Regions from separate parts of the Erwinia sp. TECH1 genome, predicted to be linked through region 1. Evidence: predicted binding sites of a transcription regulator. Region 1 holds the regulator's gene; each other region holds the start of a gene.

Region 1 (4,188 bases):
GGCGCTCAATCTTCTCAATGGTGCTCATAAATGCCTTCCTCAATCGGCTACTTCGTGTCTGTATAGTGTAGCGAGTCTGCGAGCGTGATGAAAATGTCATTTTCAGTCGCCCGCTGACGCTACGGTCGGAAAACAAAATGTTAAAATACCATTTTCGGTCCGGCGGTGCTGCGTTAACTGTAAATATCAGCGGCAAATTTGCGCAGATAAATGTTTGAACAGGCTAAATTTTACAGCTTTTACCGCTTTGCGACGATTGAAACAAAAAAGGCCTTACTTTTTAGTAAAGAGTTCGATTAGAATCGTCCTGACTGACTGCCCAGGCGCAGATCTCCTTATTTAGCCATGCTCTTGCCACTGGCGGGAGCACAAACTGTTAATGGTAAAGATGCGTTTACTCATCACGTTGCTGATGCTGGCCTTTGCCCAGCTGTTTATGTCTGTGGCGCACGCATCGCCACACGCTGCCGTTAAAGCGGACCACCACAAAGCAGACAGCGCCACGCCTGCTCGTGAAGACGATCGCCGCAAGCGCCGCCCGGTGAAAACCTCTACACGTAAAGTAAAAGAAGCCAGCCCAACCAAAAGCCGTTCGCCCCTTGCTAAAAAGTTTAAGCTGCGCAAAAAAACGCAGACCGTCGCCGCTGCGCTGCCGCCCAAGAAACGCTATGGTCGTCATCGCTTGCGCAACGAAGAGACGGAAGCCTTAACCAGCGGCTCGGCCTCGGCCCCGCTTAAGCTCAGCAAAGCGCATCGCGCCCGCTATCAGAAAGCCCGCGAAACGGCGATGAGCAAGCTGATGAACCAGCTGGGCAAGCCCTATCTCTGGGGCGGCACCTCGCCCAAGACCGGTTTCGACTGTAGCGGTCTGGTCTGGTATGCCTATAAAGATCTGGTGAAGTTTAAGATCCCTCGCACCGCTAACGAAATGTACCATCTGCGGGATGCGGCTTCGATCAAGCGCAACGAGCTGGAAAAAGGCGATCTGGTATTTTTCAGCATCAACGGCCGCGCCTCGGCGGATCACGTTGGCGTTTACCTGGGCAACGGCAAGTTTATCCAGTCGCCGCGTACCGGCAAGGATATCCAGGTGAGTATGCTCAGCGAAGATTACTGGGAGCAGCACTACGTCGGCGCTCGCCGCGTCATGACGCCGAAAACTATCCGCTAGCCCACTCAGCAGGCTGGAGGCCCGGATCGCGCAAACGATCCGGGCCGGTTTACTCTTATTTGCGCAAAATTTTCGCCTGTTGCCCTAAAACCCTCGTGTTCTGCGCCTGCTCTTGTTAGAATCCACGGTTTGTTGCGCAACAGGCATTTAGCCGACATGATGTTCTGCTCAAGTCTGTTTCGCCACCCTGAACTCCCTCCTGTTATAACCATTCCGCAACAAATTATGCGCAACTTATATCAGGATTATCATCATTCCAGGCAATCGTTTAACAAACCGCTTTTCAGTGACTTACTGAACAGCGCAGGAGTCTTTTTCCATGGCAACCATAAAAGATGTGGCCAAACGCGCCGGTGTCTCAACCACCACGGTGTCCCACGTCATTAATAAAACCCGCTTTGTCGCTGAAGACACGCGGGAAGCCGTCTGGGCAGCGATCAAAGCGCTGCACTATTCGCCCAGCGCCGTGGCCCGCAGCCTGAAGGTCAATAACACCAAAACCATTGGCCTGCTGGCGACCTCCAGCGAGGCGCCCTATTTCGCCGAAATTATTGAGGCGGTTGAACACAGCTGTTTTGCCAAAGGCTATACGCTGATTTTGGGCAACGCGCATAACGAACTGGAAAAGCAGCAGGCCTATCTGTCGATGATGGCGCAAAAACGCGTCGATGGCCTGCTGGTCATGTGCGCCGAGTACCCGGATGAGCTGATTAAGATGCTGGAAGATCACCGCAACATCCCGATGGTCGTCATGGACTGGGGCGAGTCGCGCGGCGATTTTACCGACACTATTCTCGATAACGCTTTTGAAGGCGGTTATCTGGCAGGCCGCTATCTGATCGATCGCGGCCACCGCGATATCGGCGTGATCCCGGGCCATATGGAGCGCAATACCGGCGGCGGTCGTCATGCCGGCTTCCTCAAGGCGCTGAACGAAGCGGGGATTACGCTGCGCGAAGAGTGGCTGGTTCAGGGCGATTTTGAGCCGGAATCGGGCTATCGCGCCATGCAGCAGCTGCTGGCGCAAAAACAGCGTCCTACCGCGGTATTCTGCGGCGGCGACGTGATGGCGATGGGCGCGATTTGCGCCGCAGACGAGATGGGCCTGCGCGTACCGCAGGATATTTCGGTGATCGGGTATGATAACGTGCGCAACTCGCGCTACTTTACCCCCGCGCTGACCACCGTCCACCAGCCGAAAGAGCGTCTGGGCGCAACGGCCTTCAATATGCTGCTCGATCGTATTACCAGCAAACGCGAAGAGCCGCAGACGATTGAAGTGCATCCGACGCTGATTGAACGTCGCTCCGTAGCGGACGGCCCTTTCCTCGACTACCGTCGCTAAGCGCACGGGCGGCCATCCGCTGCCCGTCTTTTACGCCTCCCGCAGCCATTCGCTGTTCAGCGTTTCCGTTTCGCCTAAATAATCCAGCAGCCAGCGCAGCGCTGGCGACGCCTGCTGTTCCGACCAGCTGACGCAGCAGGGGCTATCCGGAAAAGGCGGATCCAGCCTCAGTTCGCACAGCGAGCCGTTTTGCAGCAGCGGTTGCGCAAGATGCCCCGGCACCATGCCGACACACAGCCCGGCCAGCAGGCAATCAAACGCGCTCTCCCAGTCCGGCGCGACCAGCCGTCGCTGATTATCCAGCGTCCAGGTGGTTCTTTTCGGCAGCGCGCGCGAGGTATCTTCCAGCACCAGCGAAGGCCACTCCCGGATCGCCTCCTCGCTAACCTTCTCCCGGTGTTGCGCAAGCGGATGATCCGCCTTCACCACGCAGCGCCAGTTGAGCATTCCCATATTGCGAAAGGCGAAGCGTCCGCCGACCGGAATGGCCTGCGTCGCGCCTATCGCCACGTCAACCCGGCCGTCGGCCAGCGCATCCCATACGCCGTTGAATACCTCCGGTGAAAGATGCAGTTCCATATCGGGAAAATGTCGGTAAAAATCCACCACCAGCTGGCGCGTACGCGCGGTTTTAACAATGCGATCGACGGCAATATTCAGCTGGCCGCGCCAGCCGTTGGCGACCTGCTGACACTGGCGTCGCGTGGCAAGCATTTTTTTGATAACACTCCGCCCTTCCTGAATAAAGACCTCGCCCGCCGCCGTTAAGACCACGTCCCGGTGACGCCGCTCGAACAGCGGCACCGCCAGCCACTCTTCCAGCTGGCGCACGGTATAGCTGATGGCGGACGGAACGCGATGCAGCTCCGCCGCTGCGGCGGTAAAGCTGCCGGTTCGGGCGACCGCATCAATCACCTCAAGCGAGTGTTCTGACCACATATTCTTCCTGCAAAATTTTTGAACGCAAGACGCAAATATTACCGTTTCACAACCGCTATCGCACTCTTTTACACTGCCGTCCGCTATTCACCTGATAAAAAAGAGCAAAATCTCATGCCGTCGAAAGGATTTTTACTTTACCTCGCGCTGCTCAGCGTTGCGGGTTTTCTTGCCACCGATATGTATCTGCCCGCCTTTACGGCGATGCAGCAGGATTTGCAAACCGAAGCGGGCGTCATCAGCGCCAGCCTCAGCCTGTTCCTGGCCGGGTTTGCCAGCGCGCAGCTGTTCTGGGGGCCGCTTTCCGACCGCATTGGCCGCAAGCCGGTGCTGTTGATGGGGCTGGGGCTGTTTGCCGTCAGCTGCGGCGCAATGTGGTGGGCGGAATCCACCACCATGCTGCTGACGCTGCGCTTTTTACAGGCGGTAGGCATTTGCGCCGCCGCCGTCAGCTGGCAGGCGCTGGTAATCGATCGCTATTCCGGCGCGCAGGCCAACCGCGTGTTTGCCACTATTATGCCGCTGGTGGCGCTGTCGCCGGCGCTGGCCCCGCTGCTGGGTGCCTGGCTGCTGAACCACTTTGCCTGGCGGTCGATTTTCCTGGCGCTGCTGCTGCTGGCCCTGATCCTGCTGGTCGCCACGCTTTTTCTGTCGACGCCTGCGCCAAAAGAGCATAAAGAAGAGGCGAAAGTAGGTTTCTTCACGCTGCTGAAGTCACCGATCTGGAGCGGCA
Region 2 (4,188 bases), 130 kb from region 1:
TCCGCCTCTTGCCGCCGCCAGCCTTCACTGTTTTTTTGCAGCGTAAACAGCGACATCGCAAAACCCGGCGTGCAAAAGCCGCACTGCGAGGCGTGGCACGTCGCCAGCGCTTTTTGCACCTCGTGCAGCTCGTCGCCCTGGCGGAGATCCTCAACGGCGATCAGCTGTTTGCCCTGAAGGCTGCTGACAAAGGTGATGCAGCTGTTGACGGTTTCATACACCATTTTGCCCGCCTCGACGCGCCCCAACGTGACCGTACAGGCACCGCAGTCGCCCGAAGCACAGCCCTCTTTGGTGCCGCAGCGGCGCTGGTTCTGGCGTAAATAGTTCAGTACGGTGGTTTCAGGATCGAGACTTTGCTCGGTGACCAGCGTCTGGTTCAGTAAAAACTGGATCATGCGGCTTTCTCCTCGCTCTGCGGCTGCCAGACCAGTTTGCCGTTGACCCAGGTACAGGCGATATTGCGATCGTCGCCCAGCGTCATCAGCACAAAAAGTTTCTCCCAGATATCGCGGCTGTTGGCGCAGCGCAGCTTTTGCAGCGCCGAGACGGCCGGATCGAGCACCACGAAGTCCGCCTCTTTGCCGGGCTGGAAGTTACCGATCTTATGATGCAGATCCAGCGCCTGCGCGCCGCCGAGCGTGGCGTGGTAGAACGCCTCACAGGCGGCCATTTTATACTGCTGTAGCTGCCCGACCTTGTAGGCTTCGCCCAGCGTTTGCAGCATATTAAAAGTGGTGCCCGCGCCGACATCCGTACCGATGCCCAGCCTGACGTTTTTTTGCCAGCAGGTTTGTAGCTTAAACAGGCCGCTGCCGAGAAACAGGTTAGAAGTAGGACAGAAGGCGACTGCCGAATCAGTCTGATGCAGGCAGTCCCACTCGCTATCCTCCAGATGGATGCAGTGCGCGAAGACGCTGCGGCGGCCCGTCAGCTGATAATGGTGATACACGTCCAGATAGCCGTCGCGCTCGGGGAAAAGCGCGTTGACCCAGGCAACTTCCTGCGGGTTTTCGCTCAGGTGGGTGTGCAGCCAGATATCCGGATAGGCTTCCTTCAGCTGCCTGACCTTTTCCAGCAGCGCTGGCGAAGAGGTTGGCGCAAAGCGCGGCGTCAGCGCATAGCTCAGGCGCCCGCGATTATGCCAGCGCTCAATCAGCTCGCGGGTTTGCCGGTAGCTCTGTTCGGGCGTCTCGGTCAGGTAGTCCGGCGCATGGCGATCCATCATGACTTTCCCGGCGATCAGACGCATTCCCAACCCTTCGGCCGCGCTGAACAGCGCATCCACCGATTCCGGATGCACGGTGCCGAAAACCAGCGCCGTGGTGGTGCCGTTACTCAGCAGCTGGTGCAGAAAAAAGGCCGACATCTTTGCCGCGTGCTGCGGACAGTGATACTGGCTCTCTACCGGGAAAGTGTACTGTTGCAGCCACTCCAGCAGCTGCTCGCCGAAAGCGCCGATCATCTCCGTTTGCGGATAGTGAATATGGCTGTCGACAAAACCCGGCACAATAAGCTTGCCTCGGTAGTCGGTTATCGGCTGCCCGGCGGCGAGCTGATGCTGCCCCGCTTCCCACGTCTGAAGCGAAAGAATTTCGCCTTCGCACAGCAGCAGCAGGCCGTCTTCAATGTAGCGGGCGTGGGCCGGCAGTTCTTCAGGCTGGCTGACCGGTGCGGTGATATCAAAAAAACTGCCGCGAATGGCGGTGATGGATGGCATAGCGCTTCCTTCTGAACAAGTCTTCGGCAATCAGTGAACGGCCTACGTTCAGAGTTGCAATTGCTGTGCCACATTAATAATCGGAATTTATATGCTATTTATCAGTTACTTAAATATGGATGCATTAAGAAACCCTGAATGAATCGAGGCAATCGTATGCGCAACCGATTGCAGCAATCAGCAAACGATTACCTGCCTTTTTTTCTTGCGCAGCGAGCAGTTTTTCCCTGTGCCATTGCACCGTTTTCTGGCGTTTTTACGCAGAACGCACCTCGATCGTGCAGCCTGTATTATCAACCATAACCAATCCTTCTTATCAGAATCGATCTGAAGTGTTATCGTGTTGAGAATCCAAAATGCGTTGAGGAACAGTGAGATGATCGTATTTGTTACGGGTGCCACTGCCGGATTCGGCGAAAGCATTACCCGACGCTTTATCCGTGAAGGACACAAGGTAATCGCCACCGGCCGTCGTCAGGAGCGTCTGCAAACGTTGAAACAGGAGCTGGGCGACAACCTTTATACGTTACAGCTTGACGTCCGCAACCGTGCGGCCATTGAAGAGGCGCTGGAGCAGCTTCCCGCCGAATGGCGCAATATCGACGTGCTGGTCAATAATGCCGGGCTGGCGTTAGGCATCGAACCCGCGCATAAAGCGAGCCTGGACGATTGGGAAGCGATGATCGACACCAATAATAAAGGGCTGGTCTATATGACCCGCGCCGTACTGCCGGCGATGGTTGAGCGCAACGTGGGCCATATTATCAATCTGGGATCGATTGCCGGCAGTTGGCCTTACGCGGGCGGCAACGTTTATGGCGCGACTAAAGCCTTCGTGCGGCAGTTCAGCCTGAATCTGCGCACCGATCTGCACGGCACCGCTCTGCGCGTGACCGATATTGAGCCGGGACTGGTGGGCGGCACGGAGTTTTCCAACGTGCGCTTTAAAGGCGATAACGCTAAGGCCGATAGCGTCTACGACGGCACCGAGCCGCTGACTGCCGAAGACGTGACCGAAGCAGTCTGGTGGGTTGCCACGCTGCCGAAGCATGTCAATATCAACACGCTGGAAATGATGCCGGTCGCGCAAACCCTGGCCGGGCTGAAAGTCCATAAGGCGTAATGCGCTATCTGGCCCGGCGGCTACCTTCTGCCGGGCCTGTTCTGATTTGCTACCCTCTTCCCCAACCGGCCACGATAATCAGCATCCCGCCCAGGGCGATTGCCGCGCCCGCCCAGTCGTAATGACTTAGCTTTACGCCATCCACAAAACGCAGCCACAGCAGCGCCGTCGCCACATATACGCCGCCGTAGGCCGCATAGACGCGCCCGCTCGCCGCCGGATGCAGCGTCAGCAGCCAGACAAACAGCCCCAGGCTGGCCGCCGCGGGCAGCAACAGCCAGGCGGAGCCACCCTTGCGTAGCCACAGCCAGGGCAGAAAACAGCCGACGATCTCGGCCAGCGCGGTCAGAGAAAAAAGCAGGACGGTTTTCAGCAGCATGTTTCCTCACTACAGGCTAAACGGATGCGCAAGTCGGCTGGTTAGCCCGCGCGCGCAGATGATATACTATTCGCGGCGTTCGATGCAGCCGCGCGGCTGTAAAACAGGAATAAGGAATTGATGATGAAAAAGATGACTTTCTGGCAATCTACGCTGGTCAGGGCTGCGCTGCCGCTGGTTCTGTTTGGCGCGCTGGCCTCTTTTCAGCAGACCGCCGAAGCAAGAACGGACAGGCTGATCATTCAGGACGGCGACAGCTCGCTGACTAAAGAGCAGGCCCGCCAGGAGAAAGAGCAGTGGGATGAAACCCATCGTCTGCGCAGCAAAGTGAATCAGCGCGTGGAAAAGAATTTTGATAAGGCTGACCGCGCCATTGATACTCGCGACGCCTGTGAGCAGAGCCTGAACGTTAATGCCTACTGGGAGCCGAGCACATTGCGCTGCCTGGATCGCCGCAGCGGACGTCCCGTCGCGCCCTGATAGCGGATAGCTGCTATAGTTAGCGTAATTTTCAGGCAAAAGGAAAGGACGATGAAAGCGATAAAATGGCTGTTACCGGCGTTGATGGTCGCCGCTCCGCTGGCTGTACAGGCTTCCTGCGAGACGGTTAAAGCGGACATTAATCAGAAAATTATCAATAACGGCGTGCCTGCTTCCGGCTTTACGCTGGACGTGGTGCCCAGCGACCAGGCCGATCAGGCTGGCGGTCAGGTGGTAGGCCATTGTGAAAACGATTCGCAAAAAATAGTCTACAAGCGTGAACGCAACGGCGATAGCGACGCAGCCGTACCGGCCAGCGCCGGGACCTCTCAGGATGCCCCCTCTTCCTGATGGATAAGGGCCGCCTGCGCGGCCCTTTCTTTATTCCGGTTTCTTCGCCGGGATAAACCGCGCCACCGCCAGGCTGGCGAAGGCGATGACCAATGAAACGGCAAACACCCAGTGCAGCGAGCTGGCCACCTCGCC
Region 3 (4,188 bases), 2.0 Mb from region 1:
ATGTTTGATTCGCTGGTGGACTCGACTATCCAGACCATTCCGGTGCGTCATGAAGCCAACGCTGCCTTTATGGCTGCCGCCGTGGGCCGCCTGACCGGCAACGCGGGCGTGGCGCTGGTGACTTCCGGACCGGGCTGCTCGAATCTGATCACGGGCATGGCGACCGCTACCAGCGAAGGCGATCCGGTGGTGGCGCTGGGTGGACAGGTGAAGCGGGCTGACAGCGCCAAACAGGTGCATCAGAGTATGGATACCGTGTCGATGTTTCGTCCGGTCACCAAATATGCCGTCGAGGTCACCGACTCCAACGCGCTGGCGGAAGTGGTCTCCAACGCCTTCCGTCATGCCGAGCACGGTCGCGGCGGCGGCGCCTTTGTCAGCCTGCCGCAGGATATCGTTGACCAGCCCGCTCGCGGTCAGCTGCTGACCAGTAAAGGCCAGCTGCTGCTGGGGCCTGCGCCGGATGCGGCCATTGCCGCCGTTGCCGCGCAAATTGCCAAAGCAAAAAACCCGGTACTGCTGCTGGGCCTGATGGCCAGCCAGCCGGCAAACAGCGATGCGATCCATCGCCTGCTGGAGCGCAGCCGCATTCCGGTTACCAGCACTTATCAGGCCGCCGGCGCGGTCAGACAGGAACACTTCTCACGTTTTGCGGGCCGCGTTGGGCTGTTTAACAACCAGGCGGGCGACCGTCTGCTGCGCGAGGCCGACCTGATTATCACTATCGGCTACAGTCCGGTTGAGTACGAACCGGCCATGTGGAACAGCGGCGGCGCCACGCTGGTACATATCGACGTGCTGCCCTCCGATGCCGATAACTGCTATCTGCCTGATGCGGAACTGATTGGCGATATTGCCGCCACCGTCGACAAGCTGGCCGAGCGCATTGATACGCCTTTACAGCTCAGCGCAGAAGCGGCAGCCATTCTGGACGATCGGCAACAGCAGCGTCAGCTGTTATCAATGCAGGGCAAAAATCTCAACCAGTTCGCGCTGCATCCGCTGCGGATCGTGCGCGCCATGCAGGACATCATTAACAACGACGTCACGCTGACCGTGGATATGGGCAGCTTCCATATCTGGATCGCTCGCTATCTCTATAGCTTCCGCGCCCGCCAGATCATGATCTCCAATGGGCAGCAGACCATGGGCGTGGCGCTGCCATGGGCTATCGGTGCCTGGCTGGTGGATCCGAGTCGTAAAGTGATCTCGGTTTCCGGCGACGGCGGCTTCTTGCAGTCCAGCATGGAGCTGGAAACGGCGGTCAGGCTGAAAGCCAATATCCTGCACATCATCTGGGTCGATGAGGCCTACAACATGGTGGCGATGCAGGAAGAGAAGAAATATCAGCGCGTTTCCGGCGTGAAATTCGGGCCGGTTGATTTTAAAGCCTATGCGCAGGCGTTCGGCGCAGCGGGCTTTGCGGTGGAAAGCGCGGCTGAGCTGGAGCCGACGCTGCGTAAAGCAATGGATGTCAACGGGCCTGCGGTGGTCGCCGTACCGGTGGATTACGCCGATAACCCAATGCTGATGGGTCAGCTGCATCTGAGCCAGATTCTTTAGTATTCAAGGAGATAATATGAAAACGAAAGTAGCCTTAGTCACGGGTAGCGGCCAGGGGATCGGCAAAGCCATAGCGCTGCGTCTGGCAAAAGACGGTTTTGCCGTGGCGGTCGCGGACTATAACAGCCAGACCGCGCGTCAGGTGGCCGACGAAATCGCCAGCGCAGGCGGTAAAGCGATTGCGGTAACGGTAGATGTCTCAAAGCGTGACCAGGTCATCGCTGCGGTGGAACAGGCTCGTAAAGAGCTGGGCGGGTTTGACGTCATCGTCAACAACGCCGGGATTGCGCCAACTACGCCAATTGAAGAGATCACGGCGGAAATGGTGGATAAAGTTTACGATATCAACGTAAAAGGCGTGATTTGGGGAATGCAGGCGGCAATTCAGGCGTTTAAAGCTGAAGGCCACGGCGGCAAAATCATTAATGCCTGTTCGCAGGCGGGCCATGTCGGCAACCCGGAGCTGGCGATCTACAGCTCCAGCAAGTTCGCCGTACGCGGCCTGACGCAAACCGCCGCCCGCGATCTGGCTCCGTTGGGCATTACCGTCAACGCTTACTGCCCGGGCATTGTTAAAACGCCGATGTGGGACGAGATAGATCGTCAGGTGTCAGAAGCGGCAGGTAAACCGCTGGGCTACGGTACGGCAGAGTTTGCCAAACGCATTACGCTGGGCCGCCTGTCTGAACCAGAAGATGTCTCCGCCTGCGTTTCTTTCCTCGCCGGGCCTGACTCCGACTACATGACCGGTCAGTCGCTACTGATCGATGGTGGAATGGTATTTAACTAATCCCTGCCGACCGCCTTACGAGGCGGTCTTTTTTCATACCGTTCTGATGACCGATCGCTCCTCCTTTCCTGTTGCACATCCTGCGCAAAGCTTGTTAACGAAACGTTTCGATGGCGATCACAGTTCCGTATCATGACGATTGTTTTCCGCCGCCGTTTTTTTACACTCCCGATCAGCGAAACGTTTCGCTCTGGAGTGAAAGATGAAAAAAGGCGCCTTACTGAATTCTGCAATCTCTTCCCTGGTTTCCCGCCTGGGCCACACCGACAGCGTCACTATCGGCGATGCGGGCCTGCCCATCCCTTCAGGGCCGGAGCGCATCGACCTGGCGCTGACCAAGGGCATTCCCGGCTTTATGCAGGTAGTCGAAACCGTAACGAAAGAGATGCAGGTCGAGAGCGCCATCATCGCGGAAGAGATCAAATCTCATAATCCACGGCTCCACGACGAACTTTCCGCACTGCTCGATTTACTGCAACAACGCCAGGGAAACACTATCGCCGTTCAGTACGTTTCTCATCAACAGTTCAAACAGTTAACACAGCGCAGCCATGCGGTTATTCGCAGCGGGGAGTGTTCGCCCTACGCGAACATTATCCTTGGCGCTGGCGTGACCTTCTGAGGCCGTCATGCAACCTTTACTGCAACTACAGGGCATTGAAAAAGCCTTTCCCGGCGTCAAAGCGCTGTCCGGCGCTTCGCTGGCGGTTTACCCCGGCCGCGTGATGGCGCTGGTGGGCGAAAACGGCGCCGGAAAATCTACCATGATGAAAGTGATGACCGGTATCTATGCCCGCGACGCCGGCTCCATTAAATGGCTGGGCGAAGAGGTTAACTTCAGCGGGCCGAAAGCGTCGCAGGAAGCGGGTATTGGCATCATTCATCAGGAGCTGAATCTGATCCCGCAGCTTAGCGTGGCGGAGAACATCTTTTTAGGCCGCGAATTCGTTAACGCTTTCGGCGGCATCCGCTGGAAAAAGCTTTATGCGGAAGCGGACAAGCTGTTACAGCGGCTGAACCTGCGTTTCAACAGCCATAAACTGGTCGGCGACCTGTCGATCGGCGACCAGCAAATGGTCGAAATCGCCAAGGTGCTGAGCTTTGAGTCAAAAGTCATCGTGATGGATGAACCCACCGATGCGCTGACCGATACCGAAACGGCCTCGCTGTTTCGCGTTATCCGGGAGCTGAAAGCGCAGGGCTGCGGCATCGTTTATATCTCGCACCGCATGAAAGAGATTTTTGAAATCTGCGATGACGTCACCGTGTTTCGCGACGGGCAGTTTATCGCCGAAAGAGCGGTCGATACGCTGCACGAAGAAGCGCTGATTGAAATGATGGTGGGCCGCAGGCTGGAAGAGCAGTATCCGCGCCTGAACAAAGCACCGGGTGACGTGCGTTTAACCGTGAAAAACCTTAGCGGGCCGGGCGTAAACGACGTCAGCTTTTCACTGCGTCAGGGCGAGATCCTGGGCGTAGCGGGACTGATGGGCGCGGGCCGTACCGAACTCATGAAGGTGCTGTACGGCGCTTTTCCACGCAGCGGCGGCAGCGTCACGCTCGACGGTAAAACGGTAACGACGCGCACGCCGGAAGAGGGCTTGCGTAACGGCATCGTTTATATCTCTGAAGATCGCAAACGCGATGGGCTGGTGCTCGGCATGTCGGTAAAAGAAAACATGTCTTTAACCGCGCTCGACTACTTCAGCCACGGCGGCGGGCGGTTAAAACATGCCGAAGAGCAGCTGGCGGTCAGCGATTTTATCAAGCTGTTCAACGTAAAAACGCCCTCAATGATGCAGCCGATCGGGCTTTTATCCGGCGGCAACCAGCAG
Region 4 (4,188 bases), 1.5 Mb from region 1:
GCATCTCTTCCGTGGCTTCGCCGATAACGGCGTAAGGCGCGCGCTCACGCTGGCAAAGCGCAGCGAACTGCGCCAGTTTGTCCGGCGACACGGCCAGCACGTAACGCTCCTGCGACTCGTTACACCAGACTTCCAGCGGGCTCATGCCCGGCTCATCGCTGAGGATATCGCGCAGGTTGAAGCGGCCGCCGCGTTCGCCGTCGCTCACCAGCTCCGGCATGGCGTTAGACAGACCGCCCGCGCCCACGTCGTGGATAAACAGGATCGGGTTCTCTTCGCCCAGCTGCCAGCAGCGGTCGATCACTTCCTGACAGCGGCGCTCCATCTCCGGGTTGTCGCGCTGTACCGAGGCAAAGTCGAGATCCGCATCCGACTGGCCGGAAGCCATTGAAGAGGCTGCACCGCCGCCCAGGCCGATATTCATCGCCGGGCCGCCCAGCACGATCAGCTTCGCGCCCACCGTGATTTCGCCTTTCTGCACGTGATCGGCGCGAATATTGCCGATACCGCCGGCCAGCATAATCGGCTTATGGTAGCCGCGCAGCTCGACGCCGTTGTGGCTGTTAACTTCTTCTTCATAGGTACGGAAGTAGCCGGTCAGCGCCGGACGGCCGAACTCGTTGTTAAACGCCGCGCCGCCCAACGGGCCTTCAGTCATGATATCCAGTGCGGTAACGATGCGGTCAGGCTTGCCGAAATCCTCTTCCCACGGCTGTTCAAAACCGGGAATACGCAGGTTGGAGACCGAGAAGCCCACCAGGCCCGCTTTGGGCTTCGCGCCGCGTCCGGTTGCGCCTTCATCGCGGATTTCACCGCCGGAACCGGTTGCCGCACCGGGCCACGGCGAAATCGCCGTCGGGTGGTTGTGGGTTTCCACCTTCATCAGGATATGCGCCTCTTCCTGATGGAAATCGTAGCGGCTTTCCGCATCGGCATAGAAGCGGCCAACCTGCGAGCCTTCCATCACCGCCGCGTTATCTTTATAGGCGGACAGCACGTGATCCGGCGTTTTCTCAAAGGTGTTTTTGATCATTTTGAACAGCGATTTTGGCTGCTGTTCGCCGTCGATGATCCAGTCGGCGTTAAAGATTTTATGACGACAGTGCTCTGAGTTAGCCTGGGCGAACATATACAGCTCAATGTCGTTCGGGTTGCGCCCGAGTTTTTCAAAAGCCTGCTGCAGATAGTCGATTTCGTCTTCCGCCAGCGCCAGGCCCAGCCTGCGGTTGGCCAGCTCCAGCGCCGTACGGCCTTCGCCCAGCACGTCCACGCTGGTGAGCGGAGCCGGTTCATGATGCGCGAACAGCCGTTCGGCCTGCGACAGATCGCTGAGCACCACTTCCATCATGCGGTCATGCAGCAGCGCGCCCAGCTGCGTCCACTGCGCTTCGGTCAGCTGCGGCGCTTTGATGTAGAAGGCCAGCCCGCGCTCCAGGCGCGTCACCTGCGGCAGATCGCAGTTGTGGGCGATATCGGTCGCCTTGGAAGACCACGGGGAAATCGTTCCCGGACGAGGCGTCACCAGCAGCAGGCGACCTTCGGGGGTATGTTCGGCGAGAGAAGGACCATATTTCAGCAGGCGCTGTAAACGGGCTTTTTCAGCCTCGTCAAGCGGCGCGCTGACATCGGCGAAATGGACGTACTCGGCGTAAATGTCACTCACCGGCAGGTGAGCGTCCTGAAAGCGGGCCAGCAGTTTGTTAATACGAAATGCCGACAGAGCGGGCGAACCAAGCAGAATTTCCATCATTAAAGATCTCTCGTCAGAGCGCCAGGCGACGCTTCTTTGGGCGCAACAGGGGAAAACGGGCGCCATTATAAAGAATCCCCATCTGTTACGAAACCGTTTGCGCAGAATTAATCGGCACAGGGAATTGCCTGAAAAGCGCACAATTCCGCACAAATCTGGTTGCGCCGCCGCAGGGAGTTGCGCAAAATGCCCCACGCTCAGGGACCATTAAAGACCACAAATACTGCCGTTACAGACAGAATCCTGAGAGAAATCGAGAGATAACCATTTGAAACGCCTGAAAATTAATTATCTGTTCATCGGGCTGGTGACGGTACTGCTCGCGCTTGCGCTGTGGCCGTCGATCCCGTGGCACAGCAGCGGGCTGGACCGAACGGAACAGATAAAAGCACGGGGAGTGTTGCGCGTCAGCACGCTCAATTCGCCCCTGACTTACTACACAGTGAATAAAGCACCGGCCGGTATGGATTACGAGTTGGCGAAACGCTTTGCCGATTATCTGGGCGTAAAGCTGCAAATCACGGTGCGTCAAAACCTCAGCGAGCTGTTTGACGACCTGGAAGAGGATAAAGCAGACGTGCTGGCGGCGGGGCTAATCTACAACAGCGATCGCCTGTCGCGCTTTCGCACCGGCCCGACCTACTATTCCGTTTCCCAGCAGCTGGTTTACCGGATGGGCAAGCCGCGTCCGCCGAATCTGGGCGCGCTGAAGGGTCGCCTGACGGTTGCGTCCGATTCCGCGTTCGCTTCGACGCTGCGCGATATCCGGCAAAATCAGTATCCCGATCTGGACTGGGCCATCTCTACCGATCAGAGCCCGAATGCCCTGCTGGAAGCGGTGGCGGACGGCAAGCTCGACTATACGGTGGGCGATTCGGTGTCGATCGCGCTGCTACAGCGGATCCATCCGCAGCTGGCGGTGGCTTTCGATATCACGGATGAAGAGCCGGTAACCTGGTATATGGCGCGCGACGAAGATGACAGCCTGTATGCGGCGATGCTGGACTACTTTAACCAGATGGCGGAAGAAGGCGCGATGGCGCGGCTGGACGAGAAGTATCTGGGCCACGTCGGCACCTTCGACTATGTCGATACCCGCACTTTTCTGCGCGCCATCGACAGTATGTTGCCTGCTATCCGCCCGCTGTTTCAAAAATACGCCAGCGAGATCGACTGGCGGCTGCTGGCGGCTATTTCCTGGCAGGAGTCGCACTGGAACCCGCAGGCCACCTCGCCTACCGGCGTGCGCGGTATGATGATGCTGACCCGCAATACGGCGGACAGCGTCAACGTCAGCGACAGAACCGATCCGGAACAGAGCATTCGCGGCGGCAGCGCGTATCTGGTGAAAATGATGGAGAAGGTGCCGCCGACCATCCCGGAAGATGAGCGCATCTGGTTCGCGCTGGCGGCGTATAACATGGGCTACGCGCATATGCTGGACGCGCGCAGGCTGACCGAAAAGCAAAAAGGCAATCCGGACAGCTGGGCCGACGTCAAGCAGCGGCTGCCGATGCTGAGCCAGAAACGCTATTACAGCCAGACCACCTACGGCTACGCGCGCGGCCAGGAAGCCTACAACTATGTGGAAAACATCCGCATTTACCAGCTGAGCCTGGTGGGCTATTTACAGGATCAGGAAAGGAAGCTGGCGCAGCAGGCGGCAATGGAAGCGCAGCTGGGTAAAGGCTATCCGGCCGTGGAGCCGCAGGTGGCGATGAACTGAATATGGGCGCGGCGAACGGCGGGGAAGTGAAAACACCCTGAGCGCGGCACGGGCGACATTTTATGCGTCTTTAAGCCAGGCCACGGTCTCTGCTCTTTTCTGCAAAAGGGCGCTGTTATCCAGCGCCCTTGTTTATTCTCCTTTCAGCAGCTCCGCGCGCAGCCTGTCGCGCAGCGCCTTTTTCTCCGCCCGACGATGGCGGAAGAAATCGCTTAGCATAGCCGCGCACTCTGCCGCCAGCACGCCCTGCTCCACGCTGACCTGATGATTCATGCCCGCATGGCCTAAGATATCCAGCAACGACCCCGCCGCGCCGGTTTTCTCATCCCGCGCGCCAAACACCAGCCGCCCTACTCTGCCGTGCACCATCGCGCCCGCACACATCACGCACGGCTCCAGCGTTACGTACAGCGTGGTGTCCAGCAACCGATAGTTTTCCAGCACTTTGCCGCCCTGCCGCAGCGCCATTATCTCCGCATGCGCGGTCGGATCGTGATAGCCGATAGGCCGGTTCCAGCCTTCGCCGATAACGGTATCGCCCTGCACCAGCACGGCGCCGACGGGCACTTCGCCTTCTTCCCAGGCACGGCGCGCCAGCGTTAAAGCATGGCGCATCCATTTTTCATCAATTTGGGTATCGCTCACCTGAGCCTCCAGCAAAAAATCGCGGGGCAGTATACCCGTTTACTCCAGCTGTTGCAGTTCGCCCTGC

Evidence for each region. Region 1 encodes PurR, which represses purine synthesis genes. Its sites were predicted from a motif close to CANGCAAACGTTTGCNTG; they were not measured.
Region 2: guaD (guanine deaminase) is a predicted target of PurR. The motif match lies at 1,866-1,883, and genes of this name have one in related genera.
Region 3: rbsD (D-ribose pyranase) is a predicted target of PurR. The motif match lies at 2,527-2,544, and genes of this name have one in related genera.
Region 4: purL (phosphoribosylformylglycinamidine synthase) is a predicted target of PurR. The motif match lies at 1,837-1,854, and genes of this name have one in related genera.

What each region holds. Positions count from the first base shown of each region.
Region 1 covers NZ_JBSRZK010000001.1:2,106,108-2,110,295, reverse strand. Annotated here, with positions in the region: gene ACVWZ0_RS09945 (Grx4 family monothiol glutaredoxin) at 1-28, opposite strand, end outside; gene ACVWZ0_RS09940 (C40 family peptidase) at 389-1,171, shown strand; gene purR (HTH-type transcriptional repressor PurR) at 1,491-2,516, shown strand; gene punR (DNA-binding transcriptional activator PunR) at 2,547-3,455, opposite strand; gene punC (purine nucleoside transporter PunC) at 3,570-4,188, shown strand, end outside.
Region 2 covers NZ_JBSRZK010000001.1:2,238,290-2,242,477, reverse strand. Annotated here, with positions in the region: gene xdhA (xanthine dehydrogenase small subunit) at 1-398, opposite strand, end outside; gene guaD (guanine deaminase) at 395-1,720, opposite strand; gene ydfG (bifunctional NADP-dependent 3-hydroxy acid dehydrogenase/3-hydroxypropionate dehydrogenase YdfG) at 2,097-2,843, shown strand; gene ACVWZ0_RS10535 (YnfA family protein) at 2,893-3,222, opposite strand; gene ACVWZ0_RS10530 (DUF1283 family protein) at 3,355-3,702, shown strand; gene ACVWZ0_RS10525 (DUF1161 domain-containing protein) at 3,754-4,053, shown strand; gene ACVWZ0_RS10520 (MDR family MFS transporter) at 4,084-4,188, opposite strand, start outside.
Region 3 covers NZ_JBSRZK010000001.1:142,574-146,761, reverse strand. Annotated here, with positions in the region: gene alsS (acetolactate synthase AlsS) at 1-1,563, shown strand, start outside; gene ACVWZ0_RS00695 ((S)-acetoin forming diacetyl reductase) at 1,580-2,353, shown strand; gene rbsD (D-ribose pyranase) at 2,556-2,975, shown strand; gene rbsA (ribose ABC transporter ATP-binding protein RbsA) at 2,983-4,188, shown strand, end outside.
Region 4 covers NZ_JBSRZK010000001.1:3,572,403-3,576,590, forward strand. Annotated here, with positions in the region: gene purL (phosphoribosylformylglycinamidine synthase) at 1-1,750, opposite strand, end outside; gene mltF (membrane-bound lytic murein transglycosylase MltF) at 2,019-3,476, shown strand; gene tadA (tRNA adenosine(34) deaminase TadA) at 3,609-4,121, opposite strand; gene yfhb (phosphatidylglycerophosphatase C) at 4,161-4,188, opposite strand, start outside.